One region of the Pseudoalteromonas sp. McH1-7 genome, then DNA from elsewhere that is predicted to be linked to it. Evidence: predicted binding sites of a transcription regulator. Region 1 holds the regulator's gene; each other region holds the start of a gene.
What was found. Region 1 encodes MetJ, which represses methionine synthesis genes. Its sites were predicted from a motif close to TAGACGTCTAGACGTCTA; they were not measured.

Region 2: the regulator MetJ is predicted to act here: its motif matches at 2,992-3,009, upstream of HUZ36_RS13060 (homoserine O-succinyltransferase).
Region 3: the regulator MetJ is predicted to act here: its motif matches at 4,278-4,295, upstream of metK (methionine adenosyltransferase).

What each region holds. Positions count from the first base shown of each region.
Region 1 is NZ_JABWPQ010000007.1:151,455-157,280, reverse strand. Features, by position in the region: gene rpmE (50S ribosomal protein L31) at 207-422, shown strand; gene HUZ36_RS07130 (malic enzyme-like NAD(P)-binding protein) at 1,171-2,412, shown strand; gene metJ (met regulon transcriptional regulator MetJ) at 2,786-3,106, opposite strand; gene metB (cystathionine gamma-synthase) at 3,451-4,671, shown strand; gene metL (bifunctional aspartate kinase/homoserine dehydrogenase II) at 4,676-5,826, shown strand, end outside.
Region 2 is NZ_JABWPQ010000017.1:80,159-85,984, reverse strand. Features, by position in the region: gene ggt (gamma-glutamyltransferase) at 1-314, shown strand, start outside; gene HUZ36_RS13070 (metallophosphoesterase) at 460-1,905, opposite strand; gene HUZ36_RS13065 (DMT family transporter) at 2,002-2,892, opposite strand; gene HUZ36_RS13060 (homoserine O-succinyltransferase) at 3,071-4,018, shown strand; gene HUZ36_RS21620 (homocysteine S-methyltransferase family protein) at 4,008-5,087, shown strand; gene metH (methionine synthase) at 5,097-5,826, shown strand, end outside.
Region 3 is NZ_JABWPQ010000003.1:250,993-256,818, reverse strand. Features, by position in the region: gene HUZ36_RS03660 (winged helix-turn-helix domain-containing protein) at 39-542, shown strand; gene HUZ36_RS03655 (SIR2 family NAD-dependent protein deacylase) at 599-1,312, shown strand; gene HUZ36_RS03650 (hypothetical protein) at 1,317-1,970, opposite strand; gene HUZ36_RS03645 (HDOD domain-containing protein) at 2,115-2,963, shown strand; gene metK (methionine adenosyltransferase) at 3,025-4,176, opposite strand; gene tkt (transketolase) at 4,436-5,826, shown strand, end outside.

The DNA of each region.
Region 1 (5,826 bases):
ATCCCATAAAGTGAGCGCAGGCTCGAAGTATATACCTAAGATTATGGTATTGGAAAACAGCCCCAGCAATGACGATAAAAAACTCTGAAATATTGCTTGTAGATTGTCCAGTTAACCACTAAAATACGCCTCCACAATTTTGTATAACTACGTATGGTGCCAGACTTCGGGTTTGGAGAGCGATACGGCCTTAACTAGAGGTTGCTATGAAAGAAGGTATTCACCCTAATTACGAGACGATCACAGCATCGTGCTCTTGCGGTAACAAGTTCGAAACTCGTTCAACGCTTTGTAAAGATATTCACCTAGACGTATGTTCTGCGTGTCACCCGTTCTATACAGGTAAGCAGAAGATCCTTGATACAGGTGGCCGTGTTGATCGCTTCAACAAGCGTTTCGGTGCACTTAGCAGCAAGAAGTAATCTTGCTGGTCTAGTCGAAAAAAGCACCCTAGGGTGCTTTTTTTGTGCCTACGGTTCAATAGCAATTATAATAATGTATACAAATAGGCAGTGTTTGATTGCTTGTGCTTGGTACACCCCCGCCTTTTAAATCTTAAAATCAACTGATTTGGCAGCAAATCTTTACTGTAACCTAGAATAGAGTAATAGCTCTATTTCGCATGTTAATATTGGCTATTAATGAGCTTAAGTTGTGCCTAGGCAGAAAACGAATATATTTAATTATATTACTAGACACTATGCTTCGTAGTGGTAAATCGTGCTTTGTGCTTCTAAATGTCTCAATTGTGCAGTTAAATTTAGTAATAATTATAAATATTGCTCTTTAGTCATGGTATTTTACGCTAGTGCTATTTTTCATCACTTTGACTTGTCTTTAACCACTTACTTGCTTACTTTTGCAGGTCTAAATTGTGAAATTTTTCTTAAAATTGAAGAGAACGTCGAAGAAAATACGAATAAATACCGTGTAAGTGGATAGACCTGATTTTACTTGAATAATGAAGAAAACTCGGTATTGTGTGATGACGGTCGATTACCTATATGTCCTATTGACATCTGCTTAAAGCACTGTGCTTTTGAGTACTTTTATGTCGTCGCTCATATAGTTAATCGCACTGTTTGTGGTTGTAAATATGGAAGCAACCGACACTCAGAATGCGAATGTTTAGCACACTCTCACATTAACTTCGTAGGAAAATATCGCGCCATGACAGATTTTCGTCAACAAGCTCTAGATTATCACGAGAAGCCCGTTCCAGGTAAAATCAGCGTAGAGCTGACTAAGCCTGCCGAGACCGTAAAAGACCTAGCACTCGCATACAGCCCTGGTGTTGCCGAGCCAGTACGTGAAATCGCGGCAGATCCTGCGAATGCCTATCGTTATACAGGTAAAGGGAACATGGTAGCTGTGATCAGTAATGGTACTGCTATTTTAGGACTAGGTAATTTAGGTCCTTTGGCTTCGAAACCAGTTATGGAAGGTAAGGCTCTGTTATTTAAACGCTTTGCTGGACTGGACTCGATTGATATTGAAGTTAAACATAACACCACTGAAGACTTCATCAATACAGTAGCGAATATTGCAGATACTTTTGGCGGGATTAACCTTGAAGATATCAAAGCGCCTGAGTGCTTTGAAATTGAGCGCGCGCTTATTGAACGCTGTGATATACCCGTTTTCCATGATGATCAACACGGTACTGCAATTGTGACTGCGGCTGGTATGCTCAATGCACTTGAGATCCAAGGTAAAGATATTCATGATGCGATCATCGTGTGTTTAGGAGCAGGTGCCGCTGCAATAGCGTGTATGGAGCTACTTATAAAATGTGGTGCACAAAGAGAGCATATTTATATGCTAGATAGAAAAGGCGTGATCCATACTCGTCGTGACGATCTTAACGAATACAAAGAGCTGTTTGCAAATAATACGGATAAGCGCACGTTACAGGATGTGATTGCAGAGGCTGACGTATTTGTTGGCGTTTCAGGCCCAGATCTTCTATCTGCTGAAGATTTAAAATTAATGGCTGATAAGCCAGTTGTATTTGCATGTTCGAACCCAGATCCTGAGATCAGCCCCGATGTTGCACATGGTGCTCGTGATGATTTGATTATGGCAACAGGTCGTTCTGATTATCCAAACCAAGTGAACAATGTGCTATGTTTTCCGTTCATCTTCCGTGGTGCACTAGATGTACGTGCTACAGCGATCAATGACGAAATGAAGATTGCGGCAGTTGAGGCTATTAGAAGTATTGCAAAAGAGCCAGTACCTGCAGAGGTGTTAAAAGCAGCTGATGTCGACAGCCTTGAGTTTGGTCCGCAATACATTATCCCTAAACCGATGGATCCTCGCTTGTTACCTCGAATAGCAAAAGCGGTTGCTACTGCTGCGGTTGAATCTGGCGTAGCGCAAATCGAGATGCCCTTGGGTTATATGGAATAAAATAACCTAAACTGGGTTAATAATTTGTTCTCTAGCAGTTGTTATCCCTTACTTCTGCGGTAAATTTGTTTGTAATAGGCCAGCTATTGACGCACAAATTTGCCTTGTATTAAGAAATAACTGCTTGTAGCGATTCCAGCTTAAGTATGAAAAAAGCCTCGATTGAGGCTTTTTTGTGTCTTTATTTCCGTGAAAAATGAAGAGTCGATATTATACCAATTTGACTTAATACTTGCTCAATTTGAAGGAGTAAATCTGACGCTAACAGCGTTAAAAATTTCTCATTTAGAACAACTAAATAGCAAAATTTTTGCCTAGTTATCGACAAGATTTTCTCGCCTCAAAATAAACCACTTAATTAAGAAAATTGGTATTATTCTTCGTTTATTTCAGGGATCTCTAAACCACGCTCTTCCATTATTTGTCTTACTTCTAACGGAATACGTTCTGGGTTGTCTTTTCTCAGGTCTTCATCACTTGGAAGTGGTTGACCCGTGAAAGCATGTAAAAAGGCTTCACATAATAGCTCGCTGTTTGTTGCATGGCGCAAGTTATTTACTTGACGACGCGTACGTTCATCAGTAAGTACTTTGAGCACGTTCAAAGGGATACTCACTGTGATTTTTTTTACTTGCTCTGCTTTTTTACCGTGTTCTGCATATGGGTGAATATACTCACCATTCCATTTTGCCATAATTGTGTACTTGCCTCAGTTACATCAATGCCAATATGACTGGGTTCTGATTGATATTGTTCAGCTAAGCATGTGGAGCAGGGAAATCTTTAAAGAGTAAAGATAAAACCTGAACTTGAATAGTTGAGCAAATTAATCCGCTATGGCGAGAACTATAGATCTCTGCCATAGTTTTCAATAACTCAGTCGTATTAGCAACGCCTTAAGTGGCGAAATTTTATCGGTTTAAAAAAGATAGTCAAATACTAGTTATTTAGCCATTTAGCAGTATAAATGTTTTGACTTCTAGTTGTCGTTGCTCTAACCTTTTAGACGTCTAAACATCCAACTATCTAGGTGACCCTATGAGTCAAATTAACAAATCGACGGTTGCAGTGCGTCACGGTATAGAAGCTGATAAAGCACATGGTGCAGTGGTTCCGCCCCTTTATCTGTCGACGACCTATTCATTTGCAGATTTTGATACCAAGCGTGATTATGACTATGGCCGCAGTGGTAACTTTAATCGTGATGTGTTGGCACAAGCGTTAACCGAACTTGAAGGAGGTCAACGTGGCATTATTACCGCAACAGGTATGTCGGCTATTCACCTAGTAACTCAATTATTAAACCATGACGACACTTTAGTGATCCCCCACGATTGCTATGGTGGCAGTTATCGTTTATTTACGTCATTGGCAAAGCGTGGGCTACTCAAAGTAGAAGTAGTGGATTTAACCCAGCCAGAAAGCCTTGAGAAACTAGAAAAAATCCAGCCTAAACTTGTGTGGATAGAAACACCAAGTAATCCAATTTTACGATTAACCGATATTGAAGCAGTTGTAACCGCTGCGCATGCGGTCGGTGCTTTAGTTGCGGCAGACAATACCTTCTTGTCACCAGCATTACAAAACCCTATCGCTTTTGGAGTCGATATTGTTGTTCACTCAACCACTAAATATATTAACGGTCACTCCGATGTGGTAGGTGGTGCAGTGATAGCGCGCACGCAAGAGCTAGGAGATGAGTTGGCTTGGTGGGCAAATAACATTGGTATTACGGGCGCGCCTTTTGATAGTTATCTGACATTGCGTGGACTGCGCACACTTAACGTACGCTTACGCCAACATCAAGAGAATGCGCAACAGATTGCTGAATACTTAGAGAAGTCGCCATATGTGAGTCAAGTATACTATCCCGGTCTCAAGTCGCATCCACAGCATGAGCTAGCAAAAAAACAACAACTAGGCTTTGGTGGTATGGTGAGCTTTGATATTAAGGGTGATCTACAGACATCGGCTAAATTTTTAACTTCGTTAAAGCAGTTCTCGCTCGCCGAATCACTAGGTGGAGTTGAAAGTTTAATCTGCCATCCTGCGACCATGACACACGCAGGAATGGAACCTCAGGCACGTCTCGAAGCTGGGGTTGGCGATACCTTAATTCGCATTTCAGTGGGCATTGAAGATGTGCAAGACTTAATCGCAGATCTTGAAGCCGGATTTTCCAGTATTGATGACAGCCAGGCAAGTGATGACGCGAAGTCATTTAAGCTTACGCCTGCACATACCGTTGCGTTGTGGTGAGTAAATGGCAAAAGTAGTACATAAGTTTGGTGGTTCTAGTTTAAGCTCTGCAGAGCGCTATCAGGCTGTTGCTAAGATAATATTAGAGCAGTGTCAGTTAGGTGATAGCGTAGTGGTTTCAGCTGCGGGAAAAACAACCAATACTTTGGTGAAGCTATGGCAGAGTTTTGAGCAGCAAGATGTGCGCGCTTTTAACGACGTCTTGTTACAAGTTGAAAACCATCAACGTGAATTAATAGATGCGTTGTTTACCGGCGATAGGCATGCTGCTTTGCTCAAGCAGCTCGTGAACGAATTGCAGGCCCTTGCGCAAGCGCGTGAAGCACGCACACTTCACTATGCCAGTCTACTGGCGCATGGGGAGTTGTGGTCGGCTCGTGTCCTAGCCAATTACTTAAGCTCACAAGGTATTGAAGCTCGGGATATTGACGCTAGAAAACTATTTGTGCAACAGGATGGTGTATTATTACATGCGTTGAATAAAGAGGTGTGTTACAGCGCAATTGGTGACAATGCTGTGCATATTGTTACCGGCTTTATTGCAGCAGATAGTCAAGGTGAAACTGTGACTTTGGGGCGCAATGGAAGCGATTACAGTGCGACTTTACTGGCCAATTATATTGATGCCACTCAGGTATCGATTTGGACAGATACCACAGGCGTATTTAGTACCGATCCACGTAAAGTCAGTAGTGCAATAAAATACGCTAAAGTATGTCGAAGTCAGGCTGAATTATTAGCACGTTTGGGGAACCCTGTCCTGCATGCAAAAACACTCTCTCCCTTGAAAGGTACTGATATAAAACTACAAGTGCGAAGTAGTTTTGACTCAGACGCACTAGGCACTGAAATTGTTAAAGCAGGTTATAGTAAAGAGAAGCGCTTTATCACTACTTTTGGACAACTAGATTTACTGCGTGTTGAAAAATTAAATAGTGGTGAAGTAAAACAGCTTAGCCAACTAATACAGCATAGTATTCATCATTTTATCAAAGGTGGAGAGGCGCATTTATTGGTGCCATCCGAGTTTAGCCATCTGGTTATCAATGCCTTAGAGCCTCGTGCAAATATCATTGAATCACAAGTGCAAGGCTTTGCTGTCGTTGCGCCAAGCCAAGATATCGCAGGGTTACATCTGCAAGCTTTAGAATTGCT
Region 2 (5,826 bases), on a different contig from region 1:
TTTTAGTAACAGGTAGTCCGGGTGGCTCACGAATTATCACCACCACGCTACAGGTCATTATGAATGTTATCGATCATGGCTTGAATATCGCTGAAGCGACCGTGGCTCCGCGTATTCATCATCAATGGTTACCAGATGAAATTCGGATAGAGCGTAGTTTAAATGGTGACACCCGACGCCTACTCGAAAGTAAAGGGCATAGGCTTTCAGAAAAAAACGCCATGGGATCGACCCAGTCAATCATGCTTACCGATAAAGGGCTATTTGGTTCCTCAGATCCAAGACGAGCTGACAGTGCTGCGGTAGGATATTAACTCACTTCTCACCTCAGTCTAGAGTAAATGGAATAGGGGCGTAGTAGCCCCTAGTCTAGCAAATGCCACAAGGTTATAAGTTGAAAGCAAAACCTGCCAATCTATTGTTTATCCAAACCTTAGGTTAGTTAAGAAATATTCGTTTTTATTTTGCTAAGCACACCGCTTTTTTGTCTGAAATTTCACTATCACAAGTTAAAAAGGCTGCACCATTTTCATCCAAAAACTGTCCTTGCCACTTTCCTCCTTTACCAAGTTCAATTGATAAAAAGCCAAATTTGCCTTGTGTATTCACCACCGCATTTTCACCATCCAAGTTGTAATCATATTCACTAAAGGCATTGGTGTTACTTAAACTAACACCACTGTTACCTACGACAATTTGCGGCGGCCTAGCGGTGCTTGTTGCAAAAGTTGAAGACTGATAAATGTGCATATGTCCTGCGAGCGATAATTTTACATGATCGGGCAGTTGGCCAGATTTGGTGCGTTTCAATGCAGTTTGTAGCATTACGTTTAGGGTATCTTTGGTTGTTGGGTTCTCAACGCCCCAAATGGGTCTGTGGCTCATGATCCACATGGGCTTGGTTTTTAGTAATTCACTTCTGACATTTAGTCTTTGATATTGTTGCTGGTAAACTTTAGTTAGCCCATTATCGGCACTGGCATCACACGCATTCGCGCTATCCATTACCCAAATACTGAGCGGCTTTAAATTGATGGTATAGGAGTTTTGCACAATGATATGCGCGCTTGCAGATTTTGGTGGTTGAGTATAATCACCTTGTGCTGGGCATTGTTGTTGGTCTACAGCATCAGGGAGGGCTGCCCCTGGGCCAAAAAAGTAAAACCAGCCAACGCCAGCTCGACTACACAACTCGTGATTTCCCCGTGCAAAAATCCATGGTGCCGAAGTTGAAAGTTGACGCGTCGCAAAAAAGAAGTCGGCTTGCCAATTACTCCATGTGTCTGGCCTGGGGCTATTTAGCGCGTTTTGGCTGTAGTAAGTGTCATTTAAGCCACAGCTTGCACCACCGTAGCCGCCGTCACCTGCGTCATAGGCGTAGGTATCCCCAGAGATTGCGCCGCCAGTACCGCGATAATTGAGATCTCCCATGTGAAGCAGTAGCTGTGGTCGTTGTTGTGCTCCTTGCGCCGTAAGGCTTTTAAACGGCTCAGCAGCGCTGTTGTTTTTACACACTGACGATTTACAGCCGGTATCGCCGAAAACCGCGATTTTCTTAGGGTCAAAGGTGACTGGTGCTAACGAAAATGCGCTATTGGTGACTGTATAGGCAGTGTTTGATCTTAGCTTTGCTTCACATACGGTAACAGGAAAGTGCGCCGGGTTTGGGCGCTTTGCTCTTAATGTCATTGGTGTGACAGCTTTATTTGAGATAAGAGAGGGACATTGGCTGGCGTCGGTTAGTACACCATCGACAATCACTCGAGCATAAATATTGGGGGTTTCAGTAGTTGAGGGCGCAAACATAGTGTAAGCGCCGAGCACTTTGGTATTTGCTTGTTGTACAGCAAGTGTACTACTGCAAGCTATTAAATTGAGCGCAGCAATGGCAATGATAACGCGCATGACTTCATTCCTTTTTTAATGTAGTAGAAGGAAGTTTAATTGATTGTTAATAGTTTGCGAGCCTTCAATGCAAATATCTGTGATCACACCGATACTCTATCCTCTTAGTAGCAAAAATACCCCAACTAACGCAATTAACCCACCACATAGCATTGATTTAGTGATAGTTTCTCTGCGTAAAAGCCCAATCGTCATCACCATAAGCGGTGCCGTTGCAAAGATGGTTTGCGCGATGGCTGGGTCGGTATGATTAACGGATATCAACTGTAGCCATAGGCCGATAAAAGTACCAAAAAACACCGCAACAAACAGCCAGTTTTTGCCTTGAATTTGTTTCAGCGTGAGTGCCTTAAGTAGGCTTTGTGAACGCAGATAGGTGACAATAAAGGCCACAAATAAGGTACCTGAGGCGAGACGGATAAGTGCTGCCCACAAGCTGCTGATGCTTTCGTTAGTTAATGCGCCTTTGGAAAGTACCATACCCGCAGCTTGGCAAACAGCCGCTGTAAGCGCGAAGCAAACGCCAAGTATATAGTGCTTGTTGTCTACTACTGGTTGGCTACGACTTGGTTTGATTGCGAGCATTACGCCTACTGTCGTGATAGCAATGCCAAGCCAAGCTGATGTGCTAAGATAAACACCAAGAATAATAATATTTAAGATCCCAGCAATGGCAGGTGCTAGGCTTTCAATCACCAAAGTGCGTGCAGGGCCAATATTTCTAAGTGCAGCAAAGTAGGCACTGTCACCAATCGCTATGCCCAGTATGCCACTGGCAATCAGCCAGCCCCAACTAGAGAGTAAGGTGGGGTACATGGTATCAGCGGTGACGAGTAAACATAATATCATCAGAGCAGAAGCAATAACGCCTTTGCTGACGTTTAGCTCAAACGGACTGAGGTGATGGCTAAATCGCTTGTATAAAATTGTTGAACCAGCCCATACTCCGGCTGCTGCAATTGCTGCCGCTTCCCCAATGCCAATCATATATACCACGCTGCTTGTGCTTATTAATTTGGTGGCAAGTATACATACATTGAACAAAAAATGGGGAGGGAGCGAGATCAAATCGTTATTATGGGGTTTTGGACGTCCATACATCTAGAGGTTGAAATTTTCCTGTTTTTGTCCATAATAATGCCATTCGATTAGTCTGGAGCAGCGCATGCCAATCACCGTCACCGACGAACTCCCAGCCATTGCCCAACTGCGTCATGAAAATGTTTTTGTGATGCCACAAAGCCGTGCATCAACGCAAGAGATCCGCCCTATGCGACTTGCCATATTAAACTTGATGCCAAATAAAGTGGAAACTGAGGTGCAATTTATTAGGCTATTGGCCAATACGCCTTTGCAAGTGAATGTCGATTTACTACGGCTAGACACTCACCGCAGTTCTGAAAATTCAGAGCAACACCTAGACATGTTTTACCGCTATTTTTCAGATGTAAAAGAGCAAAACTATGATGCCTTGATCGTCACTGGCGCACCACTGGCGCATCTTGAGTATGACGATGTGGTGTATTGGCAAGAGTTACAGGCGTTTTTTGATTGGGCAGAGCACCATGTTACTTCAACGCTCTTTTCTTGCTGGGCAGCGCATGCCGGTTTGTATCATCACTATGGCTTAAAACGGGAACTCAAAGAGGACAAACTGTGCGGTGTGTTTAAGCACCACTGTTATTTTGACCACGGGGCGCTGACTCGCGGCTTTGACGATGAATTTTTAGTGCCTCATTCTCGATATGGCCATATTGATGTCGACAAAATTAACACATGTAAAGACCTTGTAATTTTAGCTGGTTCAGAAAAAGTGGGTGCTTACTTAATAAAAAACCATTCCGGCAGCCAAGTCTATATCACCGGTCATCCAGAGTATGATGCTGACACGTTACAAAAAGAATATTTACGTGACTGTGAGAAAATGGCTAATGCACCACTGCCCGAGAACTATTTTCCTGAGAATGACACCACAAAGCGCCCCTCCAAAACATGGCAAAGTCACGCGTTTTTGTTATTCTCAAATTGGTTAAACTACTATGTTTACCAAACCACACCTTATGATATTAACTTAGTTAGCCAAGATGTAAGGACTAACAATTATGCCGAATAATGTAGCCGTAAACGGTGAGCAAATTGCAGCGCAGCTTAAGCAAGCAATGCAGCAACGTATTCTGATCTTAGACGGTGCGATGGGTACAATGATCCAAAAGCACAAATTAGAAGAAGAGGACTATCGTGGTGAACGTTTTAAAGATTGGCATGTCCTTATCAAAGGTAACAACGATCTGCTAAGCTTGACACAACCTGAGATTATCAAGCAGATCCATCGTGATTATCTCGCTGCTGGCGCGGATATCATTGAAACCAATACTTTTAATGCCACCACTATCTCAATGGAAGATTATGATATGGCAAGCCTGAGTCGAGAGATTAATCTCGAATCGGCGAAGCTTGCACGTGCGGTGTGCGATGAATTTACCGCCCAAGACCCCAGCAAGCCTCGCTATGTGGCAGGTGTACTTGGTCCAACATCAAAAACCTGCTCCATTTCTCCTGATGTAAACGACCCTGGTTTTCGCAATATCACTTTCGACAAGTTGGTTGCAGCTTATGTCGAGTCAACGCTTGCCCTTATTGAAGGCGGTGCGCACCTTATTTTGATTGAGACTATTTTTGATACCCTGAATGCCAAAGCCGCGTCTTATGGTGTGGAGGAAGCCTTTGAGCAAGCTGGGGTGAGATTACCTGTGATGATCTCAGGTACTATAACCGACGCGTCAGGGCGCACGCTGTCAGGGCAAACCACAGAAGCGTTTTATAACTCCATTCGCCATATTAAACCCATTTCCATTGGTCTGAATTGTGCGCTAGGCCCAGATTTACTAAGACAATATGTAGAAGAGCTATCACGGGTATGTGAAACGTTTACCTCTGTGCATCCAAACGCTGGGCTTCCCAACGAGTTTGGTGAATATGACTTAGAAGCCGATGATATGGCAAAAGAAATTATCGATTGGGGTAAAGAAGGATTTATCAACATAGTTGGTGGTTGCTGCGGCACCACACCTGAGCATATTAGCGCCTTTGCACGTGGTCTTGCACAAACCCCGCCGCGTAACTTGCCTGACATCGAAGTGCGGATGCGTTTGGCAGGACTTGAAGCCTGTAACTTAAATTAGGAATTCACCATGACACAAACAGCAGTATTTACTAACGTCGGTGAGCGTACCAATGTGACGGGTTCAGCAAGGTTTAAGCGCCTTATTCTAGAAGAGGATTACGAAACTGCATTAGATGTTGCTAGAGAGCAAGTTGAAAATGGTGCTCAGGTAATTGATATCAACATGGATGAAGCCATGTTGGACTCAAAAGCAGCGATGGTAAAGTTTCTCAATCTGATAGCGTCAGAGCCAGATATTTCAAAAGTTCCCATCATGGTTGACTCGTCTAAATGGGAAGTCATTGAAGCGGGCCTGAAATGTATTCAAGGTAAAGCCATCGTAAACTCAATCTCCTTAAAGGAGGGTGAGGCACCATTTATTCATCAAGCTAAAATTATCAAACGTTTTGGTGCAGCCGTGGTAGTTATGGCGTTTGATGAAGTTGGTCAAGCGGAGAGCGCAGATAGAAAGTTTGAGATCTGTCAGCGCTCTTACAAAATCTTGGTTGATGAGCTTGGGTTTCCGCCAGAAGACATCATTTTTGACCCAAATATTTTTGCGGTCGCCACGGGGATTGAAGAGCACGATAATTACGCCGTTGAATTTATCGAGGGCACGCGCAGAATCAAGCAAAACTTACCGCACTGTAAAGTGTCTGGGGGCGTATCGAACGTATCCTTCTCATTCCGCGGTAACAATCCCGTGCGTGAAGCTATCCACTCTGTATTTTTGTACCATGCGATTAAAGCGGGTATGG
Region 3 (5,826 bases), on a different contig from region 1:
ATTATTACAGTTATTAAGACCAAGTTGGGACTAGGGAAATGAAATTCGCTTTTAAGGATTTTTTGTTTGATAGCAAAGAACTTAAGCTTTATAAAGATGATCGAAAGCTAAACCTAAAACAAAAACCCGCTCAGATTTTAGAGCTATTTTTATCTGCTCCACAAACCATTCACAGCAAAGAAGACATACTAGAAAAAGTATGGCCAGACAGAAAGGTGACTGATCAGGTTGTTTTTCAAAATATAGGCCATTTAAGAGCGCTGTTTGGTGATGATGCGATCAAGACTTTTTCGCGTAAAGGGTATCAGTGGCAAATCCCTTGTAGCGCTTTCGATGGAACCGTTGAGCCAGAATCACAACCAAAAACAACGGAAACAAGTGAGCCAGCTTCGGATGTTTCTGAATCTGCTGACACACCAAAAAATCAACATGATAGTCAAGTTGACACGATAACAGCAGCGAAGCCTAGCAATAAGTTACCATTGTATGTTGCAGCGACGGTTGCAATCGTTGCGCTGGTTGCATACTTTGCTTTAATCTAATCAAGTTTGTGATAACTCGTGTTTAGGTTGAGTCGATTTTTACAGATGGTAAACCAATGAAAACGTTATATATCACCGGAGCAGGGGTCAGCGCGCAAAGCGGTATTCCAACATTTCGAGGTGAAGATGGCTTTTGGACAATAGGTTCTGCTAACTATACACCTCAAGAAATGGCTACTCGCGCGATGTATAAATCCAATCCCGGAGAATTTCTAAAGTGGTATTACCATCGTTTTGTTAGCTATCGCAACCATGGACCAAACCCTGTACATCAGTGGCTGAGTGATAAAAATGTTATCACGCAAAACATTGATGGTCTTGATGGTAAGGCAGGAAACAAACAGTATATCGCTGTGCATGGTCGAGTAGATCAAGTAACGTTGTTTCATACTCAAGGTGAGTCGGTTGAGCGTTATTCTGCACCTTGGGATGACGTTGATGAAAGTCAGTTAGCTGAGTCATTGTTAGCAGTGTTTAAGATCCCTAAGAGTGGCCCGCAAAAAGGTCACTCACTAAAGCCTTATGTGTTGTTATTTGACGAATATTACACTGATCTTTATCAGATCAGCGAAGCACAACGCAGAATGTATAGCGCAGAACGGATAATATTTATGGGTACTTCGTTTAGTGTGAACATTACGCAAATGGCATTAGATATTGCTAGACAAAACAACATTCCAATTGAAGTGGTTGATCCTAACCCCGTTCATCTATTTCACAACAACGTTACTTATCACCGTATGACAGCAACGGAGTATATCTCAGGCTAATCTGTTAATGGTTTGATTTATAGTATGTCGCCAAGAGAAACTGCTTATAGTCACTTAATCGATTTTGCTGTCGTAAATGTGACTCAATGACCTTGGCATTACTAGCTTGAATGTCGGTTTGTCTGCGCTCCACTTCAATTAACCCTAGTAGCGCACTTAGCTCTTGGATTGCGAGTGCATCAATATTGGCATTAAAGGCTAAATAACACTCTAGCGGGGTCAACTGCTTGTCATTTCTATGACTAATGGCGCTTTGTAAGATTTCTCGACTTTCGAACAGTAGCAGTGTTTTTAGATAGTTAAGGCTATTTTCCGATGCCGCAACGGTTGATAAGAATATATGCAAAATAGTATTTCCCTGTTGGTTGCTGCACATAATTTGCGACGATAGGATAAGAGGAGACGAGAAAAAAGAGAACTTTTCCAACGAATTGATTGCACCTAGTAGCGGCGTTGGAAATTCGCCAGCTTGGAGACAAAGCGTTGTGATATCTTGGTAATGGCCGTACAAGGCGGCATTATTTTGTGCGCTTTGAAATAGAAATTTGAGTACTTCTACTTTTACCTCAGTAGTGGACTGACAATACATCGCTTGTATTTTGGTGATATCTGCGCTTTTCAAAGCCAGTAAAAACGGCGTTAGGCTGTTTTTCGACATCAATTGTAACCTTGTATCATTATTTTCGTCATATCATAGTTTAGCAGCTGTCTAGTTTGCGCCAAAGCCTAGTGATTTGTACAGAGATACTGCAAATATTTCTTGATGAACTAAACTTTGGAATATCTAAGCTGAGGTAGCCCAATGATCGATATAGACGACAAAGTGCTAAATGATTTACGTGGTGGATTTAACCTACCTGCTAAACCTGAAATTCTGCAAGCACTTCAAAATGAATTATCAAAATCAGAACCTGAATTATTTGCTGTTGCAAACATAATTGCTGCAGATGTCGGTGCGTCTGCTGCGGTATTAAAAGTGATAAATTCACCTGCCTATGGCCTTGCTCGTACTATTACAGATATACGACAAGCGGTGATGTTTTTGGGAGTAACTTGTATTACGCAGTTGGTAACAGGGTATTTGCTTAAAAACGCATTTGAGCAATCAAAGTGCTGCATTTCGCTGCAGCAATTTTGGGACAATGCAGCTGATATATCAAAGGCTGCACTTGTCGTCGGTCACTACTTAAAGTCTTCATTACCTTTAGAGAATTTACAATTACTGGGGCTATTTCATGATGCTGGGATCCCTGCAATGGCGGTAAAATATCCTGACTACGCTGAGGTGATAAAGCTATCAATAGAAAGGCCAGAACGAACACTGATTGATTATGAGCAGCAGAAATATCCAGTGCCACATACAGTGGTTGGGTATTTTTTAGCAACCTCATGGCACTTACCCAGAGAAATATGCCAAATGATTTTGCGTCATCATGATGTCAGTTACCTTGAAGAATCAGAAAAAAACCCACAGCATGCACAAACATTTGCTGCTTTAAAGCTCGCTGAAAACCTATGTTTTGAGGCAAAGCACTTTAGAAGTTCAGCAGATTGGCACTTGTTTAAAGACAAAGTCATGATTGAACTTAATATTCATGAAGACGAATATCAAAACTTAAAAGATGATGTTGATGAGGTATTTATCGGGTGAGCATATTTTGTCTGGGTAACAAAAAAGGCGCATATAGCGCCTTTTCTCTGAATAGCAGGGCTTATAGACCTGCTGCTGCACGTAGTGCGTCAGCCTTATCTGTTGCTTCCCATGGGAACTCTTCACGACCAAAGTGGCCGTAAGCAGCAGTAGGTTGATAAATTGGACGTTCTAGGTCAAGCATTGTGATCAGACCATAAGGACGTAGGTCGAAGTGTTCACGGATAAGCTCGATTAGACGAGATTCCTCAAGCTTAGCTGTACCGAATGTTTCAACGCTGATAGATGTAGGCTCTGCCACACCGATTGCGTAAGACACTTGGATCTCACACTTGTCTGCAAGGCCGGCTGCAACAATGTTCTTCGCAACATAACGTGCCGCGTACGCTGCAGAGCGGTCAACTTTTGATGGATCTTTACCAGAGAATGCACCACCACCGTGACGAGCCATGCCGCCGTAAGTATCTACGATGATTTTACGACCAGTTAGACCACAGTCACCCATAGGACCACCGATAACGAAACGGCCAGTTGGGTTGATGAAGAACTTAGTCGCTTCAGTGATAAGCTCAGCTGGTAAAGTCGGCTTGATAATAGTTTCCATCACTGCTTCTACTAGGTCGTCTTGCGATACTGAATCACAATGTTGAGTAGATAAAACCACAGCGTCGATACCAACCGCTTTACCATTTTCGTACGCAAATGTTACCTGAGACTTAGCGTCAGGGCGTAGCCAAGGTAATGTACCGTCTTTACGAACTTGTGCTTGGCGTTGCACTAAACGGTGTGAGTACGTAATTGGCGCAGGCATAAGTACGTCAGTCTCGTTACACGCGTAACCAAACATTAGACCTTGGTCACCAGCACCTTGCTCTTCAGGGCGAGTACGATCAACACCTTGGTTGATGTCTGGTGATTGCTTACCAATGGTATTTAGGATTGCACATGAATCCGCATCAAAACCCATGTCAGAGTGGGTATAACCAATTTCACGCACAGTTTTACGAGTTAATTCCTCGATATCAACCCAAGCGCTAGTCGTGATTTCACCACCAACCATAACCATACCGGTTTTAACGTAAGTTTCACACGCAACACGTGCTTTTGGATCTTGCTCAAGGATGGCATCTAGAACCGCATCAGAGATCTGATCGGCGATTTTATCCGGATGACCCTCAGAAACAGATTCAGAAGTAAATAAATGTTTAGCCATTGTATTTATGCTCACAAATATTGCGCTTCACAAACATCAGGAACAGCGCGAAAAATTAAGGGGCGTATTCTAACCAAAAAACCTACCCATTGACTAGTTATTTTACGCCTAGACGTCCAAAATTGTTCAATCTTTTTTAATGGTCAGAAAAAGTCAGTCTGTACCTGTTTTTTTATGGTCTTTGCCGTTGCAGTAGGCCATATAAATAAGTAAGAATGGGCTCAACCCCCGCGAAACACATTTAAAGGTAGGAGAATTCATGCCATCTCGCAAAGAACTTGCTAATGCAATTCGCGTTCTTTCCATGGACGCTGTACAAAAGGCCAAGTCTGGCCACCCAGGAGCCCCTATGGGCATGGCGGACATCGCAGAAGTACTTTGGCGCGACTTTCTAAAACACAACCCAAGTAACCCTGAATGGGCTGATAGAGATCGTTTTGTATTATCAAACGGTCACGGCTCAATGCTTATTTATTCATTGCTACATTTATCGGGTTATGATTTATCAATCGATGACATTAAAAACTTTCGTCAGTTACATTCCAAAACGCCAGGTCACCCAGAGTATGGCTATGCACCAGGAATAGAGACGACCACCGGCCCACTTGGTCAGGGTATCACTAATGCGGTAGGTATGGCGATTGCTGAAAAAGCCTTAGCTGCGCAGTTTAACCGCGAAGATTATGACATCGTAAACCATTACACCTACACCTTCTTAGGTGATGGTTGTTTGATGGAAGGGATCTCACACGAAGCATGTTCGTTGGCAGGTACACTTGGACTTGGCAAACTCATTGCGTTTTGGGATGACAACGGCATTTCAATCGATGGTGAAGTTGAAGGTTGGTTTAGCGACGACACACCGAAGCGTTTTGAATCGTACGGCTGGCATGTTATTGCTGACGTTGATGGTCATGATAGCGACGCGATTAAAGCTGCAATTGAAGCGGCTCAAGCTGAATCTGACAAACCAACGCTTATTTGTTGTAAAACCGTTATTGGCTATGGCTCACCAAATAAATCTGGCAGCCACGATTGCCACGGTGCACCGCTTGGTGATGATGAAATCAAAGCTGCTCGTGAGTTCCTTGGTTGGGAGCACGGTGCATTCGACATTCCTGAAGATATCTACGCGAAATGGGATGCAACAGCGCGTGGTCAGAACCAACAAAGCGAATGGCTAATCAAGTTTACTGAGTATCAAATGCACTACCCAGAGCTTGCCGCTGAATTTGAACGCCGTATGAAAGGTGATTTGCCAGCAGATTGGTCAGAAAAAACAGAAGCGTATATCGCTGAACTTCAAGCGAATCCGGCAAATCCTGCAACGCGTAAAGCATCACAAAATGCCTTAAACGCTTACGGTCCAATTCTTCCTGAGTTTATGGGCGGCTCTGCTGACTTAGCGGGTTCTAACTTAACGCTTTGGGATCAGTCAAAAGGTTTAACAGCCGAAGACGCAGCGGGTAACTATATCTTCTATGGTGTACGTGAATTTGGTATGTCTGCCATTATGAATGGTATTGCGCTACACAAAGGCTTTATCCCTTATGGTGCAACATTCTTAATGTTTATGGAATACGCACGTAACGCGGTACGTATGGCTGCATTAATGAAGCAAAGAAGTATTTTTGTCTACACTCATGACTC